Linked DNA regions of Cytobacillus luteolus. The main gene of each other region encodes a partner of the protein of the gene in region 2 in a complex. Links are inferred from orthologs where the notes say so. Each region holds a gene or a part of one and is shown on either strand. Other genes may lie near its edges. The genes, in order: trxA and arsC.

Evidence for each region.
Region 1: the proteins of arsC (region 2) and trxA are in contact, whole or in part, in an NMR structure (PDB 2IPA), measured with the Bacillus subtilis proteins. The link is inferred for Cytobacillus luteolus from one-to-one orthologs.

What each region holds. Positions count from the first base shown.
Region 1 is NZ_JAGGKM010000004.1:262,737-278,890, forward strand. The notes cover bases 8,032-11,005. They hold trxA (thioredoxin), read right to left. Parts: upstream 9,689-11,005; coding sequence 9,374-9,688; downstream 8,032-9,373. Other genes in these bases: uvrC (excinuclease ABC subunit UvrC), read right to left, coding at 8,032-9,002; J2Z26_RS13395 (electron transfer flavoprotein subunit alpha/FixB family protein), read right to left, coding at 10,036-11,005. In the rest of the region: J2Z26_RS13345 (MarR family winged helix-turn-helix transcriptional regulator), read right to left, coding at 1-191; spore germination transcription factor GerE, read right to left, coding at 385-609; J2Z26_RS13355 (acyl-CoA thioesterase), read right to left, coding at 742-1,212; sdhB (succinate dehydrogenase iron-sulfur subunit), read right to left, coding at 1,510-2,271; sdhA (succinate dehydrogenase flavoprotein subunit), read right to left, coding at 2,275-4,035; J2Z26_RS13370 (succinate dehydrogenase cytochrome b558 subunit), read right to left, coding at 4,122-4,730; J2Z26_RS13375 (YslB family protein), read left to right, coding at 5,140-5,598; J2Z26_RS13380 (aspartate kinase), read right to left, coding at 5,650-6,888; more of uvrC, read right to left, coding at 7,230-8,031; more of J2Z26_RS13395, read right to left, coding at 11,006-11,013; J2Z26_RS13400 (electron transfer flavoprotein subunit beta/FixA family protein), read right to left, coding at 11,061-11,834; J2Z26_RS13405 (enoyl-CoA hydratase), read right to left, coding at 11,949-12,722; J2Z26_RS13410 (TetR/AcrR family transcriptional regulator), read right to left, coding at 12,734-13,330; J2Z26_RS13415 (long-chain-fatty-acid--CoA ligase), read right to left, coding at 13,514-15,199; J2Z26_RS13420 (DUF350 domain-containing protein), read right to left, coding at 15,464-15,871; J2Z26_RS13425 (endonuclease MutS2), read right to left, coding at 15,921-16,154. UniProt on the Bacillus subtilis protein: Participates in various redox reactions through the reversible oxidation of its active center dithiol to a disulfide and catalyzes dithiol-disulfide exchange reactions.
Region 2 is NZ_JAGGKM010000003.1:515,067-531,131, forward strand. What follows is about bases 5,042-7,926. They hold arsC (arsenate reductase (thioredoxin)), read left to right. Parts: upstream 5,042-6,216; coding sequence 6,217-6,636; downstream 6,637-7,926. Other genes in these bases: J2Z26_RS11260 (arsenic transporter), read left to right, coding at 5,042-6,195; arsD (arsenite efflux transporter metallochaperone ArsD), read left to right, coding at 6,736-7,101; arsA (arsenical pump-driving ATPase), read left to right, coding at 7,117-7,926. Outside these bases: J2Z26_RS11220 (DUF4177 domain-containing protein), read left to right, coding at 1-138; J2Z26_RS11225 (hypothetical protein), read left to right, coding at 436-618; J2Z26_RS11230 (M42 family metallopeptidase), read right to left, coding at 727-1,776; J2Z26_RS11235 (hypothetical protein), read left to right, coding at 1,959-2,288; J2Z26_RS11240 (hypothetical protein), read left to right, coding at 2,285-2,506; J2Z26_RS11245 (hypothetical protein), read right to left, coding at 2,520-2,702; J2Z26_RS11250 (aminotransferase class V-fold PLP-dependent enzyme), read left to right, coding at 2,850-4,352; J2Z26_RS11255 (ArsR/SmtB family transcription factor), read left to right, coding at 4,537-4,881; more of J2Z26_RS11260, read left to right, coding at 4,897-5,041; more of arsA, read left to right, coding at 7,927-8,889; J2Z26_RS11280 (protein-tyrosine phosphatase family protein), read left to right, coding at 8,937-9,365; J2Z26_RS11285 (hypothetical protein), read left to right, coding at 9,526-9,696; J2Z26_RS11290 (hypothetical protein), read right to left, coding at 9,900-10,079; J2Z26_RS11295 (Ger(x)C family spore germination protein), read right to left, coding at 10,439-11,530; J2Z26_RS11300 (GerAB/ArcD/ProY family transporter), read right to left, coding at 11,527-12,612; J2Z26_RS11305 (spore germination protein), read right to left, coding at 12,627-14,117. UniProt on the Bacillus subtilis protein: Catalyzes the reduction of arsenate [As(V)] to arsenite [As(III)]. In vitro, can dephosphorylate para-nitrophenyl phosphate (pNPP).

The DNA.
Region 1 (16,154 bases), on a different replicon or contig from region 2:
AGCTCACCAATCGTCATATCGCCACCTTCAAAAAGCCATTGAAGTGCAACAAACTGAGGTGGAGTAATTGTATAATTACTAAGAATTTCTCGACCCTTTTGTTTAATGATAGCCGAGATATACCTTAACGATTTTTCTAAATCTGCAACTACCTGATCTTCACTTACCGTTTGATGTCCTTGAATTGACATAATCATCCCCCTTTATAGAATTTAACCACATTCTCTACTAATTTATTTTATTTTCTACTTTTTTCGTCAAAAATGCAAGTAACATTTAGATTACACACCTATATTTAGTGAGTTCTACCAACAAACTTTAAGGGGGGATTTGCTATAAAACAAATCAGCTACCTTACTTTTGTTGTAAGATAGCTGATTGTACTTAAAGCTTAAGTTCGCCCATTCGAAGGAGCTCGACAACTGCTTGAGAGCGCCCCTTGACACCAAGCTTTTGCATCGCATTCGAAATGTGATTTCTAACCGTTTTTTCACTAATAAACAAATCACTGGCGATTTCTTTTGTTGTTTTGTCCTGAACTAATAGTTCAAAAACTTCTCTTTCTCTCTTTGTGAGTAGTGGCTTTGGTTGAAACTCATTCTCCTTCAAGTACTGTAACCCTCCTTGCCTTAGCCAGAGCTGAACTACCGGATGGGTATATATTTAGTCAACATATACTATGAGGTAAATGCGTTTCCTGTGACTGAAATTACGATATGTATTATTATTAATCGCCTATTTTTATATGAAAATAAGTTCCTTTGATACATTTTCTATTACGTTTCTCATATCTGTTGACCATGGTACGCCCTTAGCCTTCTTCTTCGACATTTGAACAATTGTTCCTCTACCTGTAAAGAAGGCATTTTTATGCTCATCCCCACCCATATAATGAAGATCAATCGACGAGTTGCCAATTTTGTGAACCTTAACATAGATGTCGATGACTTGATCAAAATAAACCTGCTTTACAAAATCACACTGAAGATCTGCTACAACAGGGATAACTTCGCTTGCTGGTTTGGTCCATTCTTGCATAAACCCTAACGCTTTAAAGAACTCGATTCGCGCCTCTTCAAAATAGATAAAAGGAATTGTGTTGTTCAAGTGTCCAAACATGTCTGTTTCTGAAAAACGGACTTTAATTTTATGACTAAATTCGAATGATTCTTTCCATGAGGATAAATCATTAATATAAGGTATGTTTTTCATCCTAAGATGCTCCTAACTTTTGGTATTTAATAAAGGTTCTTTTCTAAAAGAATGTTGTTTTAACAGTGAACATTGACCGTTCCTTTGCGCTGCAGGCACTTGCTTTCCGCCGGGAGGAATGCGAGCCTCCTCGGCGCATACGCCTGTGGGGTCTCGCCGGATATTCCTCTACTTCCCGCAGGAGTCAAGTGCCTTCCGCTCCAATCCACTCTTGTTAAATACAGATAAAAGCAACAAACTTTACGAAAAGAGCATTAGTAAAAAAGCCCCTTCAATAATTTGAAGAGGCTTTTACTATTACGCTTGATCACTTCCGAAGAAGTTTCGGAATGATTGGATTGTTGTATCTCTGTTTAATGCTGCAATTGATGTTGTTAAAGGGATACCCTTTGGACAGGATTGCACACAGTTTTGTGAGTTACCACAGTTCGCAAGACCACCATCACCCATGATTGAATTTAGACGTTCTGCTTTATTCATTTCACCAGTTGGGTGAGCATTGAATAAACGAACTTGGGATAAAGGTGCAGGTCCAATGAAATCAGATTTACTATTTACATTAGGACAAGCCTCTAAACACACACCACATGTCATACATTTTGAAAGCTCATATGCCCACTGACGCTTTGTTTCAGGCATACGTGGTCCAGGACCTAAATCATAAGTTCCATCAATCGGAATCCATGCTTTTACCTTTTTAAGAGAATCAAACATTCTCTTACGATCTACCTGTAAATCACGAACTACTGGGAATGTTCTCATTGGCTCCAAACGAATTGGCTGCTCTAGTTGATCAACAAGTGCAGTACAAGACTGACGTGGTTTACCATTGATAATCATCGAACACGCACCACATACTTCCTCAAGACAGTTCATGTCCCAAGAGATTGGTACTGTTTGATTTCCTCTAGCATCCACTGGATTACGTCTGATCTCCATTAGTGCTGAGATTACATTCATGTTCGGACGATATGGAATTTTAAATTCCTGTGTATAAGGGGCTGTTTCAGGACTATCTTGACGAGTAATAATAAAATGAACAATTTTGTTTTCACTCATGTTTTAGTTCTCCCCCTTTTTCTTAGAGTAATCACGCTTACGTGGCTGAATTAAAGATGTATCAACATCCTCATAGCTAAATTGTGGCGCAGACTTACTATCTTTAAATTTAGCCATTGTTGTTTTTAACCACTCTTCATCATTACGCTCAGTGAATTCTGGTTTATAATGTGCTCCACGGCTCTCATTACGGTTGTAAGCACCAAGTGTTACAACACGAGAAAGATGAAGCATGTTTTCTAATTGACGAGTAAATACTGCACCTTGGTTGCTCCATTTCGCAGTATCATTAATATTGATATTTCCAAAACGCTCAAGTAGCTCTTGGATTTTCTCATCTGTTTTCAATAACTTATCATTGTATCTAACAACAGTAACATTATCTGTCATCCACTCACCAAGTTCTTTGTGTAGGACATATGCATTTTCGTTACCGTCCATGCTCATGATTGAATTCCACTTGTCTTCTTGTTCTTTAACGTGACGGTCAAATACTGAAGAAGGAATTGCATCCGTACTCTTTTCTAATCCATTCATGTAACGAATTGCATTTGGACCAGCAACCATACCACCATAAATAGCAGATAATAATGAGTTAGCCCCTAAACGGTTTGCACCGTGTTGAGAGTAATCACACTCACCAGCTGCAAAAAGGCCTGGAATATTCGTCATTTGGTCGTAGTCAACCCATAGTCCACCCATTGAATAGTGAACAGCAGGGAAAATTTTCATTGGCACTTTACGAGGATCATCACCCATGAATTTCTCATAGATTTCAATGATTCCACCAAGTTTAATATCAAGCTCTTTAGGATCTTTATGAGAAAGATCTAAATACACCATGTTTTCTCCGTTAATACCAGCTTTTAAGTCTACACATACGTGGAAGATCTCACGAGTTGCGATATCACGTGGTACTAAGTTTCCGTAAGCAGGATATTTCTCTTCTAGGAAATACCATGGCTTTCCATCTTTATAAGTCCAAACACGTCCACCCTCACCACGAGCTGATTCACTCATCAAACGAAGCTTATCATCTCCCGGGATAGCTGTAGGGTGAATTTGAATAAACTCACCATTTGAATAAATTGCACCTTGTTGATATACGATAGATGCAGCAGAACCAGTATTAATAACTGAGTTAGTTGATTTACCGAAAATAATCCCAGGTCCGCCTGTTGCCATAATTACAGCATCAGCAGCGAAAGCCTTAATTTCCATTGTTGTTAAGTCCTGACCTGTAATACCTCGACAAACACCCTCATCATCAATAATAGCACCTAAAAATTCCCATCCTTCATACTTTGTAACTAGTCCTGCCACTTCATAACGACGAACTTGCTCATCCAAAGCATAAAGTAATTGTTGACCTGTTGTTGCACCAGCAAATGCTGTACGGTGATGCTGAGTACCTCCAAAACGACGGAAATCAAGTAGTCCTTCTGGAGTTCTGTTAAACATTACACCCATACGGTCTAATAAATGAATAATTCCAGGAGCCGCCTCAGTCATAGCTTTTACAGGTGGTTGGTTTGCTAAGAAATCTCCACCGTAAACTGTATCATCAAAGTGTTCCCACGGAGAATCTCCTTCACCCTTCGTATTTACAGCTCCATTAATCCCACCTTGTGCACAAACAGAGTGAGAACGTTTTACCGGAACAAGTGAAAATAAATCTACTTGTACTCCTGCTTCAGCAGCTTTAATCGTTGCCATTAAGCCAGCTAAACCACCGCCGACTACGATAATTCTTCCTTTACCCATAGTAACTCACCCCTCAAAAGTTATTACATATGCAATAACGAGCTTAAATCATTTATTCTAATAAACTTAAATTATAGTTTTTTAGTTTATACAAATGCAAAAATCGCACGTAATCCTACGAAAGATAGTGCTACGAAAATACCAAGTGTTACATAAGTAGAAATTAATTGAGAACGTGGAGAAACTGTAATTCCCCAGCTTACACAGAATGACCACAAGCCGTTCGCAAAATGGAAGATTGTAGAAACAACACCCACAATGTAGAATACTAGCATGAAAGGATTAGCTAGGATGTTTTCCATCATTTGAAAGTTAACTTCAGCACCTAATGCAGCTGCAATACGAGTTTCCCAAACATGCCAAACGATAAAGATAAGTGTAATAATACCTGTTACACGTTGTAATAAGAACATTTGGTTTCGGAAAAAACTATAATTGCTAACATTGTTTTTAGCTGTAAACGCAATGTAAAGTCCATAAACAGCATGGAAGATAATTGGAATAAAGATAATTACAGCCTCTAATACATAACGAAAAGGAAGACTTTCCATAAAATGAGCAGCATTGTTAAATGCCTCTACTCCCTTTGTCGCAAAATGATTCACAATTAAGTGTTGAATTAAGAATATTCCAACTGGAACAACACCTAGAAGTGAATGGAGTCGACGATAAAAAAACTCACGATTTCCTCCCATTAATTTACCCCCTTAAATTTTAGCACCATATCTTTATGGAACTCTTTGTTGCTGCTGTTAAGCATACATTCACTTATATTATTAATTGATAAAATGAAAACCCTTGCAATAGATGTCAAAATTCGCCCAACTCTTCAGAGATGAGACAATAATTGACAATGCTATTGTAGATATTTCTTTATCAATATAATGTAACAAATACATTTTACTCTCATACAGAAGTAGCGTCAAGGAATCCTGTACACAAATTGTTCAAATTAAAACAATTCAATTACCGCTATTACCAATTACTTACAACTAATATCAAATAATTAATTTAGAATCATAATCAGTATTTATTCGACAAAAAAATTCATGTTTTTAATCCACCTTCTTGTTATATAATAATTTAGAGAAAGAGGGGAATCGTGTGAGAAATACTATCTTAGATGTAAATAAATCATTTTTTGATGAAAAACAAGTACCAAGCTTCGGTTATGAATTATTAAGAGAAGTTTTAATACCTGATCTACTCGGCAAAGATACTCCTCAGCTATTATATTGGGCTGGTAAAAATTTAGCTAGGAAGTATCCTTTAGACTCAATAGAGATGATTGTTGATTTTTTCAGTAAAGCTGGTTGGGGACAATTGACACTCGATAAGGATAAGAAAGAAGAACTCGAGTTCCATTTAACAGGTGATCTCGTTTCGAATCGTCTCTCTAGTAAAGAACCTTCCACTTTCCAACTCGAATCAGGCTTTTTGGCTCAACAAATTGAACACCAAAAAGGTCAATTATCTGAAGCATATGAACAACAGAAAAACAGGGCCTTAAAGGTCATTTTCACAGTAAAAACTGACAAAAAGGACATCATTAAACATATTTAATGGTTAATGGAAAAGGTGCTACACAGTTTGTGTCGCACCTTTTTTCATTATCTAAATTGTAACCTCTGATTTGTCAGAAACTGATAAACTAAATGCCTCATGTAGGGCATCTACTGCCTTGACCATGTTCACCTGCTCAACTACGGTCGATACTTTGATTTCAGATGTACTTACCATTTTCACTTGAATTTCGTGATTTGCTAGCACTTGAAACATTTCGGCTGCTACTCCGGGGTTGGAAATCATTCCTGAGCCAACAATAGAGACCTTGGCCAATCCACTTTCATGCTGAATTTCAGTAAACTTAAGCTCCTCACGGTTACTATTTAATACATGAAGAGTATCCTCTAAATCAGCTGTTTTAACTGAGAAAGAAATAGATGTTGTATTATCATTGGTTGTACTTTGAATGATAATATCCACATTTAAGCCATTCTGTGCTAATGTTGTAAAGATTTTAGATAATGTCTGTAGTTCATTAGGTAATCCACAGACTGTTACCCTTGTTACTTGGTCTTCAAATGCAATGCCTCTAACAATTAAGTTTTTTTCCATTGAAACTTCCTCCTCGATGATTGTCCCATTTTCTAACTCCATGCTTGATCTAACCTCTAAAGGCATTAAGTAATTTTTGGCAAATTCAACTGCTCTGGGGTGAAGTACGCCTGCACCTAAATTAGCTAGTTCCAACATTTCATCATAGGAGACAGACTGTAATTTTCTTGCAGTTTTTATATAGCGTGGATCAGTAGTAAAGACTCCAGTTACATCAGTATATATATCACACTTATCAGCTTTTAATGCGGCAGCCAAAGCAACTGCTGTTGTATCAGATCCACCTCTCCCAAGTGTAGTAATAGCACCATCTACTGTAATTCCTTGGAATCCAGCAACCACAACAATTTGTCCTTTATTTAAACTTTCGTTTAATTTCTTTGTATCTATATTTACGATACGTGCATTGCTATGTATCGCTTCAGTCTCAATGCCAGCTTGCCATCCTGTAAATGATATTGAATCATATCCTTTTTCTTGTAATGCTAATGTTAATAATGAAATGGTAACTTGTTCTCCTGTTGAAAGAAGCATATCCATTTCACGCTTGCTAGGATTTTTACTAATTTGCTTCGCTAAAGACACAAGTTCATCTGTTGATTTTCCCATAGCAGAAACGACAACAACCACTTTATTACCTTTGTCTACCTCATGAACAACTCGATTTGCAACGTTCTGAATACGCTCAATTGAACCAACCGATGTACCACCAAATTTTTGTACAATGATTCCCATTATTTTATCATCCTCTTCATTAAGTTCTCTAAAACGCAAAAAAGCAATGAGACTAACATCTCATTGCAGTGATAACGATAATTACGTGTCACTTCGTGAGATAGCCCTCCAAGAGTAAATCTTGACAGTCTTACATCTATTAAATGCAAAACCAGCGAAAAAACAAAATGAGCGTTTTATCACTTCGGCGAGCTTCCCTTTCAAACAGTGATTTACAGAGCTCATTCTCCTCCCACTGCCTACTTATAAAGCACGCACCTCTATCTTCACTTCAGTTTCTGAAGTGTATGAATATCAAATTAGTTGTAATTATATCAGAATTGGATGTAAAAATACAAGAATTAATTTCTTAATTTCTCATAGATTATCTCCGCAGTTTGGCGAGGTATTTTAGCCTCTACAATTTCTTCTATAGTTGCTGAACGTAGTTTTTTTATCGAGCCAAAATGTTTAAGAAGTGCTTTCTTTCTTTTTTCTCCCACACCAGGTATATCATCCAGAACAGATTGAAATGCAGACTTCCCTCTAATTTGACGATGAAAAGTTATTGCAAATCGATGAACTTCATCTTGAATTCGCTGTAATAGATAAAACTCTTGACTATTTCGTGGTAGCTGGATAATTTCAGCAGTCTCTCCCAATAATAACTCTGAAGTTCTATGTCTTTCATCCTTAGCAAGCCCTGCTGTCGGAACCTCTAATCCTAGCTCATTCTCTAATACATCCCTAACTGCCGCTAAATGACCTTTACCACCATCAATAATAATTAAATCAGGTAGTGGTAGTTGTTCCTTTAGTACTCTTGAATATCGCCTTCTAACGACTTCTCGCATCGATTCATAATCATCTGGACCGATTACGGACTTAATTTTATACTTTCGATACTCTTTTTTCTCAGGCTTGCCATCTATAAACACAATCATCGCAGAAACAGGATCTGTTCCTTGTATATTAGAATTATCAAAAGCCTCAATCCGATGAGGTGTAGCAATTCCTAAGTGGATACCTAACTGTTCAACTGCCTTAATCGTTCTCTCTTCATCTCTTTCAATTAGGGAGAATTTCTCTTTTATCGCAATAAAAGCATTTTTAGTTGCTAAATCTATTAAATCCTTCTTCTGCCCCTTACTAGGCTGAAACACACTTACTTCTAAAAGTTTTTCTACCATTTCCTTGTCTACCGTCTTAGGTAATAGAATTTCTTTGGGTTTAAAATGATTATTTTGCGAGTAAAATTGCCCTAAAAATGTTAGGAAATCTTCCTCAGGCTCATCATAAAATGGGAATAAAGAAACTTCACGCTCTATTAATTTCCCTTGCCTAATAAAAAAGACTTGTACACACATCCAGCCTTTGTCATAAGAAAAACCGAATACATCGCGATCTACAAAGTCAGTCATCGTCATCTTTTGTCTTTCCATTGTTGTTTCAATATGCGCTATTTGATCTCGATATTCTTTTGCTCTTTCAAAGTCAAGGTTTTCAGAAGCATTAATCATTTTCTCAGTTAAGTTAGTTTTAATTTCCTTGTAACCACCATTTAAAAACTTGGAAATCTCATCCACCAACTGTTTATTTTGCTCTTCTGAAACCGACTGGATACAAGGTGCTAAGCACTGACCAATATGATAATAAAGACATACTTTATCAGGCAAAGTAGAACATTTTCTAAGCGGATAGATTCGGTCTAATAGCTTTTTCGTTTCACTAGCCGCCTGTGCATTTGGATAAGGGCCAAAGTATTTCCCTTTATCTTTTTTCACATTACGGGTTATGAGTAATCTTGGATGTCTTTCAGCGGTAATCTTAATAAAAGGATAACTTTTATCATCCTTTAACATCACATTATATTTTGGGTCATATTTTTTAATTAAGTTCATTTCTAGTACTAATGCATCTATGTTTGAAGGTGTTACAATATATTCAAAATCAACAATCTCTTGAACTAAGCGTAGCGTCTTACCGTCATGAGAACCAGTAAAATAAGATCGAACTCTATTTTTTAATATTTTTGCTTTCCCTACATAGATAATCGTCCCATTTTTATCCTTCATTAAATAGCAGCCTGGTTGATCTGGAAGTACGGAAAGTTTTTCTTTTAGGTGATCATGCATTTGCAACCACTCCATTACACAATGTTGAGAATTTAACTAACACTTATTGTATCATGATTTGTGTACACTAGGACTTGTAAAATAAAGTAATTGTCTTTTATACCAAAAAAAAAGGTAACAGGGAGTTATTCGCTAGAATCCACTCGCTTTCCGCGGGCAGTCCGGGGGCCTCCCGGCGCTACGCACCTGTGGGGTCTCCCGTTGACGTCCTACTCCCGCAGGAGTCTCGTGGATTCTAGCGAATAACCTAACTCTCAACATTAGTTTTAATTTTTTTTTGTTACAACAAAGACTTACCTAAAAAATAGCTTTCGACAATATTTCCTAAGAAATACAAAAAAAACAGCCTAATTATATAGGCTGTTGTTGGATTATGCGTGTTTGTTTAGTAATTCAGCAAGTGCATCTTTAGGTTGGAATCCAACAACCTTATCTACAACTTCGCCGTTTTTCATAACTAGTAATGTTGGGATACTCATAACTCCGAATTTCCCTGCAGTCTCTTGATTTTCGTCAACATCGATTTTCACGATTTTAACTTTTTCACCCATTTCTGAGTCTAATTCTTCTAATACAGGAGCAATCATTTTACAAGGTCCACACCATGGAGCCCAGAAATCTGCAAGAACTAGACCTTCGCTAGTTTCCGTATTGAAATTTTGATCTGTTACATTTGAAATTGCCATATTTTTTTCCTCCTTTAAAACGTTTATATATTGTAGTTAACCTAGCATGTGAATACCTAAGTAACTAACACCTCCAGAATAATTTACCGTTATTCTGAGTAGCTAAACACAGTATATCACCTGGAAGTTTTAGATGCTAATTATTTGCTTCGTACGTAATATATGCTAGGACGGTTAAATCTATGTAAGTAAAATACCCTAATTTAAAGCATTATATTTGTTTATTAGTTACACTAACCCGTTGATTTCAGCTGAAGGCACTCGCTTTCCGCGGGCGGTCCGTGAGCCTCCAAATCAAGTAGCCTATATTCATAAATAAAAGGCAACCACTTGGCTGCCTCTTTATGTTAAGAATGTACTTTCAGTTTTTTAAACTCTTCTGTAAGAAGTGGTACAACTTCAAATAAGTCTCCAACGATTCCGTAATCAGCTACTTTGAAGATGTTTGCTTCTGGGTCTTTATTGATAGCTACGATAACTTTAGAGTTAGACATACCAGCTAAATGTTGAATTGCACCTGAGATACCGCAAGCAATATATAGGTCTGGTGTAACTACTTTACCTGTTTGGCCGATTTGTAGTGAATAATCACAGTATTCAGCGTCACAAGCTCCACGAGAAGCACCAATTGCTCCACCAAGAACATTAGCTAGTTCTTTTAATGGTTCAAATCCATCTTCGCTTTTCACTCCACGACCACCAGCAATAACAACCTTTGCCTCTGACAAGTCAACACCTTCAGATGCTTTTCTCACTACTTCCTTTACAATTGTACGTAAGTCTTTAATATCAACTGATAATGAAGACACTTCACCTGTACGTGACTCGTCTTTTGCTAAAGGAGCAATGTTATTTGGACGGATTGTAGCAAAGATTAATCCATCAGTAATAATTTTCTTCTCAAATGCTTTACCTGAGTAGATTGGTCTTGTAAACACAAGATTACCGCCTGTTGCCTCAACATCTGTTGCATCAGAAATTAATCCAGAATTTAGCTTACCAGCAATTTTAGGAGCTAAGTCTTTTCCTAATGCAGTGTGTCCAATCACTAATCCTTCTGGACTTTCAGCATCAATAACAGCTAATAAAGCTTGAGCATATCCATCAGGTGTATACGTTTTCAATTTTTCGTCTTCAACTGTTACTACTTTATCTGCACCGTAGTGAAATAATTCAGTAGCTAATGAGCTAACACCGTCTCCTAGTAAGACAGCTACAACTTCTCCACCTTCAGCAACTGTTTTACCTGCAGAAATCGTTTCAAATGAAACATTACGTAATGAGTTATCACGTGCTTCAGCTAATACTAACACTTTTCTTGCCATTTTATTTTACCCCCTAATTTTAGTAGAGTGATATATTTATAAGTCTCTTACACTACTTTTGCTTCAGTATGAAGTAATGAAACCAGTTCTTTAACTTGGTCAGCTAATTCACCTTGAAGAACTTTACCAGCTTCTTTTTTAGGTGGTAAATAGATTTCAATAGTTTTTGTTTTTGCTTCTACATCATCTTCTTCTAAATCTAAGTCATCTAGTTCTAATTCTTCTAGAGGCTTTTTCTTAGCTTTCATAATCCCAGGTAGAGAAGGATAACGAGGCTCATTTAATCCTTGTTGTGCAGTTACTAATAATGGTAGTGTTGTTTCAATTACTTCAGAGTCTCCTTCAACATCACGAGTAACAGTAACATTCTTTCCATTGATTTCTAATTTAGTAATTGTTGTAACATATGGAATATCTAGTAATTCTGCAACACGTGGTCCAACTTGTCCAGACCCACCATCAATTGCTACATTACCACCTAAGATTAGGTCAACTTCTTTATCTTTTAAGAATTCAGAAATGATTTTAGCAGTTGTAAACTGATCTCCTGCTTCTACATCATCTTCTGTATTGATAAGAACTGCTTTATCAGCACCCATTGCTAAAGCAGTACGAAGTTCTTTCTCAGCATCCTCTGTACCAACAGTTACAACAGTTACCTCGCCACCGTTTGCGTCTCTAACTTGAATCGCTTCTTCAATGGCATATTCATCATAAGGGTTAATTATAAATTCGGCACCATCTTCACTAATTTGACCGTTTTTAACTACAATCTTCTCTTCTGTGTCAAATGTTCTTTTCATAATAACAAAGATGTTCATTGTTTCCCCTCCTACAAAATTAAAAGCTTATAAGTTTTAATAATTCTAAAACCTTATATAACTATTTTACTATAATTTCTGAATATTGAATAGAAAAATAGTTTAAAATAATCTTTATTTTCCTTTGAATTGAGGTTGACGCTTTTCAATAAAAGCTTGGATACCTTCTTGGCCATCCTCTGATGTAAAGACTTGACCGAATAACTCAGCCTCTCTTGCAACACCCGCATGGTATTGTTTTGTCTTAGCAATATTTAATAACTCGATGGTAGCAGCAATGGAGATTGGGCTTTTCGCAGCAATCTTTTTAGCAATTTTGTATGTTTCTTCTACTAAGCTCTCCTCTGGAAATGCATGGTTTGCTAATCCAAACTGAACAGCTTCCTTTCCACTAATAGGGTCACTTGTCCAAAGCATTTCAGCTGCTTTAGACACACCAATAAACTTTGGTAGTCTAGCTGTTCCAGCAAAACCAGGGATTAATCCTAATTGAAGTTCTGGAAGACCTAACTTTGCAGTTTCACTTACAATTCTAAAGTGACAACCCATTGCTAATTCTAAGCCACCACCTAGTGCAGCTCCATGAATGCTAGCAATGATTGGTTTGGTGAAGTTTTCCATTCTTTCAAATAGATCCTGCCCGTATGTAGACAGCTTTGAGAACTCTTCTCCATTTGAAACAGTCGTAAATTCTTTAATATCTGCACCTGCAGAGAAGAATCTGCCCTCTCCTTTTAAAACAATTACTCTAACTTCTTCATTAGTCTCAAGACCATCAAGTACTCCCGATAGCTCCTTTAGGACTAAAGATGATAAAGCATTTGCAGGTGGATGATTAATTGTAATTGTGGCAATTCTTTCCTCAATTGTTGTACTTAGTAATGCCATTTGCTTTCCCCCTAACTATTAGGCTTGAAGAATCCACATCCGTAGATCAATAGTTGGTGTACTTGTCCTGTTAACTTTAAGAGATCATATTTTTGTTCATTCATAACCCAAGTGGTGACAGTCTCGTCTATAGTACCGAAAACCATCTGCCTTGCTAGTCGAACGTCTAAATCAGCCCTGAACTCGCCATTTTCTTTACCCTGAATAATGATTTGATCAACGACCTTCAAGTAACCTTTTAGAACTTCATTTATTCGAAGTCTAAGTTCTTTATTAGATTGACGTAATTCTAGTTGGGTAACAATCGCTAAATCATGATCAGCAGCTAATAAGGAAAAGTGTTTTTCCACCAACATTAACAATTTCTCTGCAGCAGTCTGTTTTCCTGCAATTTCTTCTTCAATTTTCTCGATAAAATTGCCCATCTTTTCTTGGAACAAGGAAACGAGAATATCTTCTTTGTTTTTAAAGTAGAGGTAAATTGTCCCATCAGCTACTCCTGCTTGTTTTGCAATCTTTGAAACTTGTGCTTGATGGTAGCCGTTCTCGGCAATTACGACTACTGCTGCATCTATAATTTGTTTGAATTTTGGCTTCGTTCGTTTCAACTATGTTACTTCCTTTCATAAAATGAATGAATCGTCATTCATATTTTTATAATAAGGCCTTAATTAACTGCTGTCAAGTTTGTGTTAGCTAAGAAGAGCCACGCTCTGTTATCATGGCTCTTTGCATGATGTGTCTAACATTGGTGAACCGTCTATTGCAAAGTATATTGATAACCTTTAACATTAAGCCTGCTTGATTTTATCCTTCTCTTCATCCACTAAAGCTCTTCTCAATATTTTCCCTACCGCAGTCTTTGGAAGTTCTTTTCGGAATTCGTATTTTCTAGGCACCTTATATGCAGCCAAGTGTTTTCTGGCATATTCATCTAATTCAGCCTCAGTTATTGTTTTACCCTCTTTAGCTACTACATACGCTTTTACAGTTTCTCCTCGGTAAGGATCCGGGATACCTGCAACAACAACCTCTTGAACTTTATCATGCTCATATAGTACTTCTTCAATCTCACGAGGATAAATATTATATCCACCTGCGATAATCATATCTTTTTTGCGATCAACAATATAGAAGTATCCGTCCTCATCCATATAACCTAAATCTCCAGTTAATAGCCAACCGTCTTTGAGTGTTGCTTCAGTTTCTTCTGGTCTATTCCAATACCCTTTCATTACCTGTGGACCACGAATGATAACTTCACCAATTTGCTTGACTTCTGCTTCCTCGCCAGTTTGCATATCAATGATTTTAGCATCTGTATCGGGCCATGGTAATCCAATACTCCCACTTACTCTTTTCCCCCAAAGGAAATTCGAATGTGTCACCGGTGACGCTTCAGATAAACCATAACCTTCAACTACTTTACCACCTGTTACCTCTTCAAACTGCTCTTGCACTTCAACCGGAAGGGGTGCAGAACCACTTATGCACGCTTGAACTGAGGATAAATCATATTTTTTAATGTCAGGATGATTTAGTAATGCGATATAGATAGTCGGTGCACCAGGAAATAAGGTTGGTTTGAATTTCTGAATGGTCTTTAAGGTGTCTGTTGCGTCAAATTTTGGTAATAATACCATCTTATAAGCCTGCATGATTGAAAGATTCATAACAGTTGTCATGCCATACACATGGAAAAATGGTAATATTCCTAGAACAGACTCTTCCCCTCTTTTGCAATTATACATCCAAGTTGTACACATTAAAGTATTAGCTACAAGATTTCTGTGTGTTAGCATTACACCCTTTGGAAAGCCGGTCGTACCACCTGTATATTGCAATAAAGCAATATCTTCTTCTGGATTAATGTCTAATTCGATTTCTTTTGCTTCACTCGACTTTAAGATTTCTGTAAGTAAATGATTTTCCCCTTGATGTTCTACCTTTACAACAATCCCATATTGTTTTTTCTGAATAAATGGGTAAATCATGTTCTTTGGAAAAGGTAAAAAATCTTTAATCCCAGTCACGATAATATGTTCAAGGCATGTTTGCGCTTTCACTTTTGAAACTCTTGGATATAGAATATCGAGTGTAATGATTATTTTAGAGCCAGAATCGTTCATTTGATATTCTATTTCGCGTTCCATATAAAGTGGGTTTGTCTGAACAACTACTCCACCTGCAAATAATGTACCATAGTAAGCGATTACACCTTGTGGGCAATTCGGAAGCATGATTGCAACTCTATCACCTTTCTCAAGCCCAATTTTCTTTAGATAGTTTGCAAATTTAAGCGAACTCTCGTAAAGTTCAGCATACGTCAATTCCTTACCTAGAAAGTGTATTGCTTTTTTGTTTGGGTACTCCTTTGTTACATCCTTCAAATAGGATTGTAAAGACTTATTACCATAATCAAGTGAATGTGGTATCTCTTTTGGGTATTGCTTTAACCATGGTTTACGTTGTTCCATCTTATTTCCCCTCCTTAATATATTTTATATCCAAAACAATTACGTTTTGAATATTCTAACCATTTTCTCCATTATAGTACATACGCAATATTGTGACAATTGGAGTTTAAATAAATGTTTAAATTTAAATAATAAAAGGCATCCAAAATTGAATGCCTTTTACTGATTGTTATGCAAAGAACGTCATATATATTATTCCTATCAATATAAAGAGGCCGCATAGACCTAAAAGTACTTTTGCTAATGTTTCCATCTAGTTTCACCTTACCCTATACCTGCACCGATGACGAATGATAAACCAACTGAAATGGTTAGTGATATAAAACCAACAGCCCGATTATCACGTGCAATTTCTTCGTCAATTTTAAATTTAGGAGTTAGAAATTCAAAAATAAAGTACCCCAACAATAATAGTATAAACCCAAAGAATCCCCAACCCACCATTGTTAATAGAGAATCATGATTATTAATAGAATATCTAAAAATATTTGCCAAACCAAAAATTTTTCCGCCTGTAGCCATAGCAACTGCCAAATTCCCTCTTTGTATTTCTTCCCAATTACGATATTTCGTTACAAGTTCGAAAATCGCCAAGGAAACGAAAATACACAAGATAACGACACTATAGTGTGCAGCTGTTGAAACTAGCTCATTCTCCCAAAATTCATTCATAAGTATAATCTCCCTAATTAAATTATAGGATTACCTCTACATTCTCTATCTACTTAAAAGTGACGACTGTAACACCACTTCCACCTTCTCCTGGCTCACCAAATCGAATCGACTTCACAGATCGGTGGTTCTTCAAGTATTCTTGTACTCCTTGCCTGAGAGCTCCAGTACCTTTTCCATGTATAATTGACACTCTTGGATAACCGGCTAGAAGAGCATCATCAATATACTTTTCAACTCGTACTAGCGCATTTTCAAATCTTTCTCCTCTTAGATCAAGTTC
Region 2 (16,065 bases):
AGCCATAGAGAAACCATCATGGAGCATGCAAAGGATGGGTGGAGACTTGTACAAGTTTTGCCAACGAATTATAACGGTCATGGAAAGCCTAGGGAATATGAGATTATTTTTGAGAGAAGATTAGAAATGATCGATTGAATCGAGAGAAATATAATCGCACCATTTTAGACAGGTTCGTAATGAAGAAATAATGTTAGGGAGTAGCAAATTTATTGCTACATACAATGATATAAAATAATGCATATTGCTAATACCCTCATCTTTTTGTGGGTTAACGGAAGAATCCAATTAAAAAGAACCACCCGTGATGATATAAGCTGCTGCCCCAGAATATAATTGGGAAAATGAAGATGATTTACCGACGAAGTATCCCGTCGGAGAAAACCCACTAGTTAATAGAATACAAAGCTCAATGAAAACGGGGTGTGATACGTAATGATGTGGTATTTCATAGGTGTTCCTGTCATTTCAGTTTTACTTGTATCAGTGGTTGTTGACATTCGAAGGCGTAAAAAACAGAAAAGATTAGGTGATGAACAAAAAAGCGCAAAAGATTTGGGAGATGTACATGCGCAGCGTGGGGCAAATACTATTATAAACGAACATAAAAGGCATTAAACTTATTGTAAAGATATGATTCGGTTAAAACTCTCCTGGTTTCTAAAAATAGAAATTGCCCGAATAACTAAAGACCAAATCCAGTTCGGATTTGGTCTTTAAATTAATCTACAATACCATCTCTGATTGCACGTAGTGGAAAAGTAGTTTTGCCGTATTTTCAATCGATGACTCATGTGTACGTTCAAATGCATGTGATGAATCAATTCCTGGTCCAATTAGGCCGTGAACGATGTCGTGTCCTGAGCGGATAGCTGCAGATGCATCTGAACCGTAGTAAGGATATATATCAAGTTTGTAACCAATCTTGTTTTCCTCTGCCAATTGAACAAGTTTTTTTCTAAACTCATAATGATAGGGACCACTTGCATCTTTCACACAAATGGATACTGTGTATTCGTCAGTTGACTGACCATCCCCCATTGCCCCCATATCAACAGCTAAATATTCAACTGTTTCAGGAGTAATATTCGAGTTACCGCCATATCCGATTTCTTCATTATTTGAAATTAAGAAATGAGTTGTATATGGTAGTTCTATATTATCTTGTTTAATCTGTTTAATTAATTGAAGTAAAATTGCCACACTTGCTTTATCGTCTAAATGACGAGATTTTATGAAGCCGTTAGGCGTTGTTTGCACTCTTGGATCGAAGGAAACAAAGTCCCCAACTTCAATACCTAAAGCACGAACTTCATCTGCATTTTTAACAACTTCATCGATTCGAACTTCCATGTTATCTTGATTACGTTCTGCCTTTCCAGCATCTTTGTATACATGTACTGAGGTTTGATGCATAAGAATCGTACCTGTATATTTTTTACCTGAAGATGTTTCGATTTGGCAATATTCACCTTCAATGGAGTTATATTTAAACCCACCGATTAGATCTAACTTTAATCTTCCACTCGGCTTAATCTCTTTCACAATTGCTCCTAGAGTGTCTACGTGAGCAGTCAACATACGGTGCTGGCTGTCATCTTTCCCTGGTAAAGTAGCAATTAATCCACCTTTTCGGTTTCTCTTTGTCTCAACATTAAACTCAGATAAAAAGTTCTCAACATATGTAATTACTTCATTTGTATTTCCAGAAGGACTTGGAATTGACACTAAGCTTTTTAATAAATCAATTGTTTCTCCTGTATTTGGATAACTCAACAGTAAAACTCCTCTCAAACGATAGGTTGCTATCTTTATTTTCCAATTATATCATGTTTAGAGTAGATTTCTAGATTAGAAGTTAAATCGGTTGGATATTAAAGGAAATTGAGTGTGTTAAAACGAATACAACTATATATAAACAAATGAGTAAAAGCAGAGCTTACAGTAAGGAGATACCTATGAAAACAATCACTCTATGTGGGTCTACTAGGTTTAAAGAGCAATTTGAACAAGCTAATGCATATCTCACTCTTAAAGGGAATGTCGTAATCAGTTTAGGTTTTTTTGAGAAAAGTGTGGGTGTAGTAATAACAGATGAGCAGGCTGAACTGTTTGCAAAAATACATTTGAAAAAAATTGATATGTCAGATGAAATTTTTGTGATTGATGTTGATGGTTATATTGGAGAAAGTACAAGAAGTGAGATTGATTATGCAATGAAGAAAGGTAAATCAGTGAATTACTTTTCTGATAGTGAACTTGTAAAAAGAGATGAGAGCCTAAAATGAGTAAATTTATAGACCGAGCAGATAAAGTTATGCAATCAAAAGCTTTTAAAATGAGTTTAAAGAGTGTTCTATATCTATGTATTCTTTTAGTGGGTCTTGTATTGTTTATGGTGGGGAGTTTTCTATATAAGGTTTACATAATAGATTATCGGTTTGATGATGGAGAACTGATGCCACCTAATGAAGCTTCAATAACAGTTGAAAGATTTTATATTTAGAGATAGGGGAGCATCACTTTTGCTCCCAATTTTTATACCTGTCATAACAATCCCGGATCGCTCTTTCGAATTCAAGGACAGTTGGTTCATCTTTTTTGTCAGTGAAACCAGGTAGATTTGAAACGAACATGAATTTTGCATTTCCAATTTTAAATTCCTTCATAATATCCCCTTTACCAGATTCATCAACTTTCATAATTCTTCTACTATCATTAACCCAAATCAAAAAGAACTATACATTCATAACACATGAGACAACATTTTTATGAAATAAGTCCCCTCAACTTTAGCCTTTTCCTACATATATTACAGAAGAAACCCTTTATAAGAGGTGACATCAAAAATGCTAAAGGCCAGGATAGGGAGTAACAATTATGAAATGTATGGGGAACTAGAAACCTATTTTCAACAATTTCGTAATGGGATTATTGGAAACAATCAGGAATTTGTCTCTCCGTATGGTCTGAAAAAAATTATCTATGCTGATTGGATGGCAAGTGGACGATTATATAAACCAATTGAGGATAAAATTTGTAATGAGTTTGGTCCGTTTATGGCCAATACACATACCGATTCAAATTTGACAGGGGCTTTTATGACCGAGGCTTATGAGGAAGCAAAAAGAGTCATCAAAGCACATGTAAATGCCAATCATGATGATTGTCTCATTTTCGCAGGAGCTGGCATGACGGCTGCCATTAATAAACTTCAAAGAATTATAGGATTAAAGATTCCAGAGCAATTAAGAGATAAAATAAAACTAGATGAACAGGATAAGCCCATTATTTTTGTTTCACACATGGAACATCATTCAAACCACACTTCTTGGTTAGAAACAATTGGTGAAGTCTGTGTTGTTGAGCCTGATTCAGAGGGAAATGTTTGTCCAGAAAAATTGAATCACCTTCTACTTAAATATAACGATCGCAAAATGAAAATTGGCTCTTTTTCAGCTTGCTCGAATGTAACAGGTATTGAAACACCCTACTATGAACTAGCTAAGGTAATGCATAAGCATGGAGGGTATTGTTTTGTTGATTTTGCAGCTTCGGCCCCTTATGTGAAAATAAATATGCATCCTGAGAATGAGGTGGAATCATTAGATGCAATATTCTTTTCACCTCATAAATTCTTAGGTGGTCCTGGTACTAGTGGTGTAGTAGTTTTTAATTCAAAATTGTATTCAACTAAAGTACCAGACCATCCTGGTGGTGGAACAGTTTCATGGACGAATCCTTGGGGAATGAAGCAGTATATTACGGATATTGAAAAACGTGAGGATGGTGGGACACCAGGTATTCTTCAGGCAATTAGGATTGCTTTATGTATCAGATTAAAAGAACAAATGGGTGAAGAGAAAATACTCCAGCGGGAACATGAACTCGTTTCATTGCTGTTAAAGGAACTAAACCGTATTCCTGGCCTTCTAGTGTTAGAGGCTAATAAAACAAATCGTTTAGGAATTGTATCGTTCTGTGTTGAAAATCTACATTATAACTTGGTTGTTAAGCTCCTTAATGACAGATATGGTTTCCAGGTTAGAGGTGGGTGTTCCTGTGCGGGGACATATGGACACTATCTATTTTCAATTACTAAGGAAGACTCAAAAAAGATTACCGACCTCGTTGATCTAGGTGATCAATCAACTAAGCCTGGGTGGGTAAGGTTTTCTATTCATCCAACTATGACAAATGAAGAGATTTACCTCTTTATTACTGCAATAAGGGATATTGTAAGGAATGCTGAGACATGGAAAAAAGATTATGTCTATAATTCAACAACAAATGATTTTTACTATATAGACCAAGAGAAGGTAGATACAAGAGGATTATTTAGAGTAAATTGATTAAATAATTGCGTTACTGGTAACCAGTAATGCTTTTTTATTTTTAGCACACAATAAATAGGGATTATTAATTCTTTACATAAAATTTACGCAAAAAAGATTGAAATGAATATATAAGTAAACTATTATATAAGTAAATTGTTATATGTTGATATTATATTCTCTGGCTAGAGGAGGTGTTTTCGTGGAAGACTCAACACTTGAAGTAGAAAAGGCTGCAACAATCTTAAAATTATTAGGTGATAAAACACGTTTAACGATGGTGAAAATTTTGGATTCACATGATTGTTGTGTTTGTGAGTTTGTAGAAATCTTTAAAACGAGCCAACCTGCAATCAGTCAACATGTTCGTAAGCTAAAGGATGCAGGAGTTGTTCGTGAAACGCGAAGAGGACAATGGATCATCTATTCGTTAAATAAAGAAAGCGAGCTTTATCCGTTTGTTCAAAATCTACTAGATCATCTCCCTAATCAGGATTACAGGTTAGAGGAGCTAGCAGAACAGGGATTACGCATCTCGTGTGATTAATAAGGGGGATATGAAGTGACATCGGTAATCGTAGCATCATTGATTTTTTTAGCAACACTTGTCTTAGTTATATGGCAACCTAAAGGTTTATCAATCGGATGGTCTGCCTGTGGAGGAGCTATTCTTGCTTTACTAGTAGGGGTCGTTGATTTTAAAGATGTTATTGACGTAACATCCATCGTCTGGAATGCAACTTTAGCATTTATCGCAATTATTATAATATCGCTTATTCTTGATGAAATTGGGTTCTTTGAATGGTCTGCTCTTCATATGGCTAGAGCAGCAAAAGGAAATGGCGTTCGCATGTTTGTGTACGTAGCCATTTTAGGTTCACTTGTAGCCGCCTTTTTCGCAAATGATGGTGCAGCTCTAATCCTGACACCAATTGTTTTAGCGATGGTTAGGAATTTAAAGTTTGAAGAAAAAATGGTATTTCCATTTATTATCGCTAGTGGTTTTATTGCAGATACAACGTCTTTACCGTTAGTAGTTAGTAATCTTGTTAATATAGTTTCAGCTGACTTTTTCGGAATCGGATTTGTTGAATTTGCTTCAAGAATGATTATTCCTAACTTCTTCTCATTAGGAGCGAGTATTTTGGTTTTATATCTATACTTCCGAAATAACCTTCCAAAACAGTATGATTTGTCACACCTTAAGAAACCAGTAGAGGCCATTCGTGATGAAAAGATGTTCCGTCTTTCTTGGTATGTTCTAGGTATTTTACTTGTTGGTTATTTCGCTAGTGAATTTATTGGAGTACCGGTATCTATTGTGGCAGGTATTGTCGCTATTTTCTTTTTGATGATGGCAAGAAAAAGTACTGCAGTTAATACACAAACCGTTATTAAAGGAGCACCATGGGCGATTGTATTTTTCTCGATTGGTATGTATGTTGTCGTTTATGGATTAAGGAATGTTGGGTTAACGAATATTCTAACAGATCTTATTCAAGTAACGGCTGACCAAGGATTATTTGCTGCCACAATTGGTATGGGTTTTATTGCGGCAATCCTTTCATCTGTTATGAATAACATGCCAACCGTAATGATCGATGCTTTAGCCATTGCAGATACAAATACAACTGGTGTTGTTAGAGAAGCACTTATCTATGCAAATGTCATTGGTTCTGATTTAGGGCCAAAGATCACACCAATCGGTTCACTTGCAACCTTACTGTGGCTACATGTTTTATCTCTTAAAGGGGTAAAGATATCATGGGGTACCTATTTTAAAGTAGGAATTATTCTAACCATCCCAACTTTGTTTATTACACTAGTTGGTCTATACATTTGGTTACTGATAATTCATTAAACAATAAAGGAGAATTTAACCATGTCTAAAAAAACAATCTACTTTCTATGTACAGGAAATTCATGCAGAAGCCAAATGGCTGAGGGATGGGCAAAAAAACACTTAGGTGATGAGTGGGAAGTGAAAAGTGCGGGTCTTGAGGCACATGGATTAAATCCAAATGCCGTAAAAGCAATGAATGAGGCTGGAATTGATATTTCAAATCAAACATCAGACACGATTGATCCTGAAATTTTAAATAAAGCTGACCTAGTTGTTACATTATGTGGTCACGCAGCAGACCACTGCCCAGTAACACCCCCACATGTAAAACGTGTTCATTGGGGATTTGATGACCCAGCAAAAGCAGAAGGAACAGAAGAAGAAAAGTGGGCATTCTTTGAGCGTGTTCGTGATGAAATCGGAGACCGTATTAAACGTTTTGGTGAAACTGGCGAGTAAGAAAAAATTAAGTAGCCAAGAGTTAAATTACTCTTGGCTTAAACTTTGATAAATATATAGGTTAATACTTATATTGATATCTTTAGGAGGTTATACCAATTGATTAAAGTTGAGATCTTCGACCCAGCATTATGTTGTCCGACTGGTGTCTGTGGTCCCAGTGTGGATCCTGAATTAACAAGAGTAGCAACTGCTATCTTTTTATTAGAAAAAAAAGAGTTAGATATCAAACGATATAATTTAGGAACTGAACCTGGTATGTTTGTTGAAAATAATGAAGTTAATAAGGTTCTTCATGAAAAAGGTCCAGATTCACTTCCATTAACCCTTGTTGATGGTAAGGTCGTTAAAATTGGCTCTTACCCTACGAACGAAGAGTTTGCCCAGTTGTTTGGTGTAACTACTGATGAACTAAAGGCAAAACCTAAGGTTGGTCTGAAAATTGACCTTAGCCCATCGAAATAGAAAGAAGTGAGAATCATGTTCCAATCTTTCGATATAGAAAAAGTTAATAAAACAAAATTTTTATTTTTCACCGGAAAAGGTGGGGTAGGAAAAACTTCGACGGCTTGTGCGACAGCTGTATCTTTAGCTGATGAAGGGAAAAAGGTGCTGCTTGTTAGTACAGATCCTGCCTCTAATCTCCAGGACGTGTTAGAAGTTAGGTTAACGAATACTCCATTGGCAATTCCAAATGAACCGAATTTATATGCTTGTAACCTAGACCCAGAAGAAGCAGCAAGAGCTTACCGAGAGCGCGTTATTGGACCATATCGTGGAAAGCTCCCAGATGGAGTTGTAGCAACAATGGAAGAACAATTGTCAGGGGCATGTACGGTAGAAATTGCAGCATTTGATGAATTTACAAACTTGTTAGCTGATTCTACTGTTGTAGATGCATATGAACATATCATCTTTGATACGGCTCCTACAGGTCATACCCTACGATTATTACAGTTACCTTCAGCTTGGAGTGGATTTTTGGATGAAAGTACACATGGTGCCTCTTGCCTTGGTCCACTTTCTGGGTTATCTGAAAAAAAAGAGATATATTCTTTTACAATGAAGGTACTCTCTGACTCAACCAAAACGACATTGTTCTTGGTTGCAAGACCGGATGAATCATCATTACTAGAAGCGAGTCGGGCATCAAGAGAATTAAAAGAAATAGGAATTGTAAACCAATCCTTGATTATTAATGGATTAATGGAAACCTATATACCAGAAGATAACGTTTCCTCATCATTTTATAATCGTCAACAGAATGCAATAAAGCAAATGCCAAGTGATTTACAACAAGTTTCCACCTACTCGTTGCCATTTGTTTCGTATTCTTTAACCGGTGTTGAGAACCTGCGTAATTTATTTAAGAATTATTCTTTGCCAGCTACTCAAGTAGAGGTTGAAAGACAAACAATTAGTCTACCTGGTTTAAATAAAGTGATTAACAACTTTTCTCTTAACGAAACGAGAGTTATCTTTACGATGGGGAAGGGTGGAGTCGGAAAGACGACAATGGCGTCTGCTATTGCAGTAGGATTAGTGGAAAAAGGTCATAAAGTCCACTTAACAACAACAGACCCAGCAGCACATCTAGAATTTGTTTTTAAAGAAAGTGAAATGAATGAAAATTTAATCATCAGTCGTATTGATCCGAAAGAAGAAGTTGAGGCTTACAAAAAAGAAGTATTATCTAAGGTAAGTAATGAGCTTGATGATGATGCAATGGCTTATATTCAAGAAGATTTAAACTCACCTTGTACTGAAGAAATTGCAGTTTTTCGCGCTTTTGCTGAGGTTGTTGCAAAATCAGAAGATGAAATCGTTGTAATTGATACTGCTCCGACCGGACACACATTGCTCCTTTTAGATGCAGCTCAGTCTTATCATAAAGAATTGGCTCGGTCTACTGGTGAGGTTCCAGAGAGTGTAAAAACATTGCTACCTCGATTAAGAAATCCAAAAGAAACGAGCGTCGTGATTGTAACACTGGCAGAAGCAACACCCGTTTTAGAAGCTAGTCGTTTACAGGAAGATCTCAAGCGAGCAGAAATTGTTCCAAAATGGTGGGTAATAAATCAAAGTCTTTACGCGACAGAAACAATTGACCCAGTTTTAAAGGGGAGAGCACTGGCTGAAGTAGATTGGATTCAAAAGGTAACAAATGAATATTCCAATGATTGTGCTATTGTTCCTTTAATCAGTCATGAAAGCCCTGGATTTGAACAGATTAAAAGATTACTTAATTATTGAACAAGATGTGAAGTAGAGTAAATTGTCAGGAAGGTGGAATAAAAACGATGACTACAAAGAACTATCACGAATTAATTAAAGACCGTATTTATTTTGGTGGAGCAGATGATGTGAAGGACATGATGGCGAACGAAAAAGCTGATGTTATTTTCGACTTGCGCGCAGAGTCACATGAGAACCAATCAGGGTATGACCGTGTCCATAGTCCGATTGTTGATGATGCCGCAAATCAAGACGAATCAATTAAAAAGTCGATTGAACATGTGGTAAACGCTTATAATGAAGGGAAAAAGGTCTATTTTCATTGCGGTGGTGGAAGCGGCCGTGCAGGCACGGTTGCAGTTGGTACACTAATGACATTAGGTAAAGCACACACAATAGATGAAGCAGAAGAAATGGCTAAGTCAATCCGTCCAAAAGTAAATGTGAAGCCTGAAATGAAACAAGCATTACTACGATTATTCCCTAGTAATTAAAAGGGAAAATGAAGTAAAATAATTAAGTAAAACAGTTAAAAAGGAGAAATCTATGAATATAACAGATCAGGCTCGTGATGTATTAAAGAATATGCTACAACATCACGACGCCAAAAACTTACGTGTCTATTTTGCAGGCTTTGGCTGAGGAAAGCCACAAGTGGGACTGGCTCTGGATGAGCCGGAGGAAAATGATAAAGTTCTTACCATCAATGAAATTTTGGTAGCAATAGATTCTAACATTGAATCTTATACGGATAATCTTGTTTTAGATTTTGATCAAGAATCCAATGGACTTGTTTTAGTAGGAAACGAATCAGACTGTTGTTAAAACAAAAATGGTGATATACCTGCTTAATAGAGGTGTATCTTCATTTATATTAGAAAAGAAGAGGCATAACATGTTTGTCATATAAAATATGGTTATGCCTTTTATGTGTTTTCTTTTTTAAAATTCGGGTTCTAGATACTATTTTTGTATGGCGCGTTTTTAGGAGAGATAGATAAAAATAAACGCCAAATAATGGCGTTTATTTAGTCGTTTCGTCTGTTATCATTATCTGTTGCATTTGAAATAGCCTCTGCAGTTGCGTCTACAGCATTCATTGCGGCATCCTCCGTAACTTCTAATCCTCGATGAATAGAATGGAATGCAGCCCCAGCTTTGTCTTTAATGTTTTCTGAAACATTTTGATTATTATCTCGATTAGCCATTTTACAATCACCTCCTGAGCAGCCTTATGTTATGTAAAAGAGGAAGAAGTTATTCTCCATGATTTAGAAAATAAACTATACCTACAACTGTTTGTGGTCTCACTTTTCTTAACCCTATGTTATAGCTAAAAGTTGTTGGATTTAGAGGGCTTTGTGAAGAATTTCACTTAAAGTAACGGGAAGGTTAGTTGAATAAATAAGTGATCATTTCTTAGTACACAGTTGAAATTTACTACGCAATAAATCCTTTTTGATTTGAGGTCCTTATTAAGTACTTTACTTAAATGGATCGGTAAGTTTATGAAGGATATCACAAATAGCAGTATAACAGCACACTGCTATTTGCAAGGGGTGAACCTCTATTCAGTGATACCCGTTTCAATAATTTTAACATCTACCTTCAAATTAATTTGAGTATTTGGATACTGCTCATTCCATTTTTCAGAATCAAAACTTCTTACTTGCGCTTCATATTTAGCACCAAGTCCCAACGGATCAACATTTAGTTCACGAAACTGCTTAATTAGATCTGTACCTTCATCTTTCAAATGTTTTTCTAAATTTTTTTCTATTTCTTTTTTGTCGTTTGACAACGTTTCTCCATTGGAGGAAGAATATTCGATGACCCTTGCTTTTATGTTTAATTGGATAGTAATTGTTGGTTCTCCATTTTTCATTTCTACATCATAGATGGGACGGGAACGGATAACTTCAATCGCCAGATTATCATTATTTTCAAGTGTTGTTTGATGGATTCCCTTTTGACGTTTTTCTACCATACTACAGAATATAAAGGTACTGTGCTTCGAAACTTGGAAAACTAGTTTGTCATTCTTCATAATTCCGACGCTAGGAATTATGACGACTTCATCTCCATTTACCTCTATAATAGGCAAATATGGATCGATTCCTTCCTGATGATATTGATACATAAATGTATTAATATCAGTCCTTGGGAGTGTTCCGTTTTTGATATTCTGTTCTATCATTTCCTGTAGGTGAAGAGCTATATTGTCAACTTCCTTAAATTTTCTATCAAGTACCTCACTCGTATCTCCATCTACTATTGCCAATTGAGCGATTCTCCCGACGGATGGATCACGGTTATAGGTGTCAAGTACTGTAAATATTCCTTTCTCTGAAAATGTTTTACTGAAAAGCATTACACGGATTTGACCACTCATAATTTGGTATCGTGTTTTACGGTTGGCTTTATCTCTTGTATCTTTACTTGAATCTCCTGTTGCTGTAATGGTTTTGGTAGACGGTGGCTCATTTCTGCCTTTATAAATAGGAAACATAAAGTGGCTTTTAATCTCTTGTTCTTCCGTAAGATCATATCCAGCTCCTTGGATTATATCTATCTCATTAATCACTTTTGAGGGAATAAGAGCCTCACAACCGGTTAAGAAAACCAGGAGAAGAAGGAAGAATTGCCTGAATTGTTTCATGATATCTTTCTCCTTTTCCAAATCATAACAATGGCGGATAACAAGGGAATGTACACATAGACTAGAACAATATGAAGGTAACTTACATATTTTTTGAAAGATACACTCAGCTCACTTCCGTATAAAAGTTGACTCCCTATAACAAAAAGAATAATCCAGAGTAGCAGAGGATATTTTTGTTTGACTCCAAACAAAAGTTTACATCCTCTGCTAGAGCACCAGAGCAATAGTGAGAGAAGTGATAGTATGACAAGCATGTATATGCAAATATAGACATATTCAAACCGTTCCAGAAACGGATATTGTATTAATTTTGTAATGGTAAGTTCTGGCCATTTCTGGAGTTTCAACTGTGATTCACTGAAAAATAAAAAACAGGCAATTGCTGACCACGTATAAAGTAAAGTAGTGACAATTATAGCGTAGTGTGCATATTTTTGAGACGGTTTATTTTTCTTGATAAACGGATAGATCATTAAAATCACCTCAAATCCCGCCATCGTATAGATGGTTCCGTTTATTCCCATAAGGATTTCAAGAAGCGAGTGATCCATTACAGGAAGTAAATTGTCCAGGTGATAGTATTTGCTAGGGGATGAAAAGGCTGTCACTTGACTGAATAAAGGGAAGACGGTTGAAAAGAAACAAATCCCAACCACAGCCCTAAATCCACCGGACACGATGTAATATACAAGGCCCATAATGAGAAGTGATAAAATCCAAGCAGGAAGAGTTGGAAACATCCAAACCTGAACAATTTCAATATATGATTGCAAGACAGAAAAACCTAGAGTCCCATAATATATGACAAACAGAAAACTGATTCCATTTCCAGTTAATTTACCGAAAATGATACGGTTAACATGGAGGAGGTCCCCGTCCAGTGTAGTCATCAGTTTATACATAGTAAACATGATGATTTGAACTATGCCCCCTGCTAGAAGAACACTTATCCAACCATCGTAGCCTGCATATTTTGCAAGATCACGTTGAAAACTTAAAATTCCTACTCCGACCTGAGAAGAAATAATGATGAAAAATACAAAATATGGTGATACTTGATAGTTCTTAGGAATGGACACAGTAACCCTACTTTCTATTCATCGAAGTCAGTTGTCCGTTTGTTTTTAGAAACACGACGGGTTGTTTTATTCTTTTTCTTTGGTTTCAGTAAAGTAGGATTTTCTTTCTGTTTAGAAAAGGGAAGACGAATCCACATATCCTGAATATTAGTTTTTCGAAACGGATATAACCCACTGAACGGATTCCCCGCAGAAGATAATCGAACCACATGAATCAGAGTAAACAAGAACCCGATAAACACTCCTAGTACACCAAGTAACTGAGCCAAAAATAGAAGTGGAAATTTGATAAGTCGAACACTGTTTCCTGTCTTATATATAGGTGTAACAAAGTTAGCAACCGTACCAAGGCTTACGATTATTAACAGGATATTACTTGTTAATCCGGCTTCCACAATTGCCTGGCCAATTACAATTCCTCCAATAATTCCGAGAGTCTGCGCTACTTTGAACGGTAAATGCATCCCTGCTTCTCTTATTGATTCAATCAACAGTTCCAGCATCAAGGCTTCGATAAAAGGGCTAAACGGTACTGTAATCCGGGAAGAAGCCAGGGCTGAAAATAACTCAGAAGGTATTAGTTCGTAATGATAGGTCAACACAGCGACATACATAGGTGAAAGCAAAATCGAAAAGAAAAAGGCAAAAAACCGAAGAAGTCTGAAAAAACTAGACACCATCCACGGATAACTGTAATCTTCGATTGAGATAAACGACTCTAGTAACGTAATAGGTAGAATGATTACATCAGGGGATCCATCAACAACTATTGAAACCTTTCCTTCTGTTAATCCTCCGACCACTCGGTCACATCTTTCCGTAACAATAGATTGTGGAAATAGGGAGTTGGAATTGTCATCAATCATTGCTGCTATGTATGAACTATCCAATATTTGGTCGTATTCAATATTGCTTATCCTGTACAAAATGTCGTTTACAAATTCACTGTTTGCAATATTCTCCATATACAAAACAGCCACTTTCGTTTTTGTAAATGCCCCAACATTCACTTCCTTAACTAATAGTTCTTGAACTGGGAGACGTTTCCTAATAAGATTCACGTTCGTATCCAACTCTTCAATAAACCCTACCTGTGGACCAAGTACAGACGGCTCTTTGAGTGGGGGGCCAACTGTACGGAATTCTGTTTCAGGAATGTTTACAAGGAGACATGGTTTATCTTGTTTTTGTTTGCGAATGGCAACATGGCCAGTGAGAATTTTATCTATAATTTCTTGGTCATCTTCCGTTAATACAATATCCTGGATCGGTATACTAGCGACTAATTGATTAAGAGGTAAGTTAGCATCCAAATACGGAAGAACATCTCGATGCAATATTTCCGATTTAATTAATGTCCGATAGTATGAAATCCAAAAAGGTTGGGATGAATCAAGAGACGTATGATAATCAACATAGTCATTTGATTTTGCGAGGTTTTGATACCAGGTGTTATGATTATCAGAGGGTATGTGATCTGTTAACTTTGTATCATTCATTTGCATAACTTATGTCCTCAATCTGTTTTTTTTTATTTTGCTAAAAAATTTGAAATATCATTCATGAAATGGTCAAAATGGATAAATTCAACAGTTTTATTAAAAGAGGTAAGTACCTGAAGATACATCCATTGATAAAGTTTAAATAATTTATAATGATTCTTTAAATAAGGGGCTGTGTACGATGACAACTTCAAAAACTTTAAGAACTTGCGACAAGGGGCAACGATTCTATAAAAGTAGCAATTGTCTAAGCTGCCCGACTTGTGAGAAAGAATGTAAACCTGACAGTGGTTTTCTTTCACGACTTAGAACACCAGCATGACGTGCGTTAGAAAACAGTGGAATTACAACATTGGAGCAACTATCTACATTTACAGAAAAAGAGATTTCGCAATTACACGGAATATGACCAAAATCTTTATCTAAACTTAGGGTTGCTTTGGAGGAAGAGGGTTTATCTTTCGAAACTAAACATCCATAATTATTCGGATAATTGTTAAAATATTGGGATAAGGATTATTATTCAAAAATTGAAAAGAGCGATTATTGAATATGCGAATGGTTAGCTGCGGCTGATTCTTTTGCTTTTATAGGGTGTTTAGCAGAACATGAGTAGGTTCCAAAGGATGGCAACCGACTCATGAATTTTACTAAACGATGTAAATGCGGTTTTACAAGACAATCTTCGGTGGAATGTAAAGAATTCTTTGCTTGTCAAGTGCAATTTGTAATTTTTATATCTTTTTTACCTTGTGTTTATCAAAGTAGTCTTCACCTAAGTCTACATATATTTCTTTTCTTGTTAAGAGATAATAACAGATTCACAATATGGCATGAGAAACTACTATTGCGGCTCGTTTAGTTCCCTTACGGGCTGCGGTATGTCGATATAATGCCCCAAGATAGTTTTTTGAACCTCTCACAGAATGAGCTGCTTCTTGTAAGGCAGACTTTAAATATTTATTCCCCTTCTTTGTCTTAGAAGACTTTCTTTTGCCAGCACTTTCGTTCTGTCCAGGAACCAAACCTGCCCATGAACACATATGAGAAGCACTTGGAAATTGATTTTTTACATCAGTACCAATCTCGGCTAGAATCTGTTGAGCCATTCTTGTAGCTACGCCCGGAATCGAATCTAATCGCTCAACGTCATCTTGATATGCATTCATTCTTTCTTCAATTTCTTTATCAAGGTTCTCAATTTGATCATTTAGAAAATCCATGTGAGCTAGAATCGTTTTAAGCATCATTCTCTGATGTTGGCTAATATAGCCACATAATGCTAATTCTAGGTCGTCTTTTTTTCTTTTTTAATGTATTTCGAGCTAAGTTTGCGAGCTTTACAGGATCATCCTCACCGTTGGCAATTGCCCTAAGCATTGCCATAGAGGAAACACCTTTGATTTGTGATACAACTGAGCCAAGTTATTAGCTCCTTCTAAGACTTTTTGAATTCGATTTTGTTGCCTAGCTCGTTCTTGAATGATACTTCGACGGTATCTTACTAATTCACGTAATTCTCTTTTGTTTCGGTCAGGGATATAGCTGGCTGTTATTAATCCATGATGAAGAAGTTTCGCAATCCACTCAGCATCGTTTACATCTGTTTTTCGCCCAGGAACAGCCTTGATGTGTTGAGCATTTATTACTAAAAATTCAATTCCCTCACTTTCTAGTAGATTTACAATTGGCTTCCAGTATACGCTTGTGCTCTACATTGCGACATGAGAACAATTGTGTTCTTTAATCCAATCTAATAGTTTCAAAAAGAACACCGTTTTTGTTTGAAAAAGTTTTAATCTCCTTTCCTTCTGGTGTAAGAATACATGCAGTGATAGAATCTTTGTGAACGTCCATACCACATGCTCGTTCAATGATTACATCCATTGTAAACATCCTTTCTACGACAGATTATGGAGGCTGGTGCAACAACCAGAACAGGATTAATCTA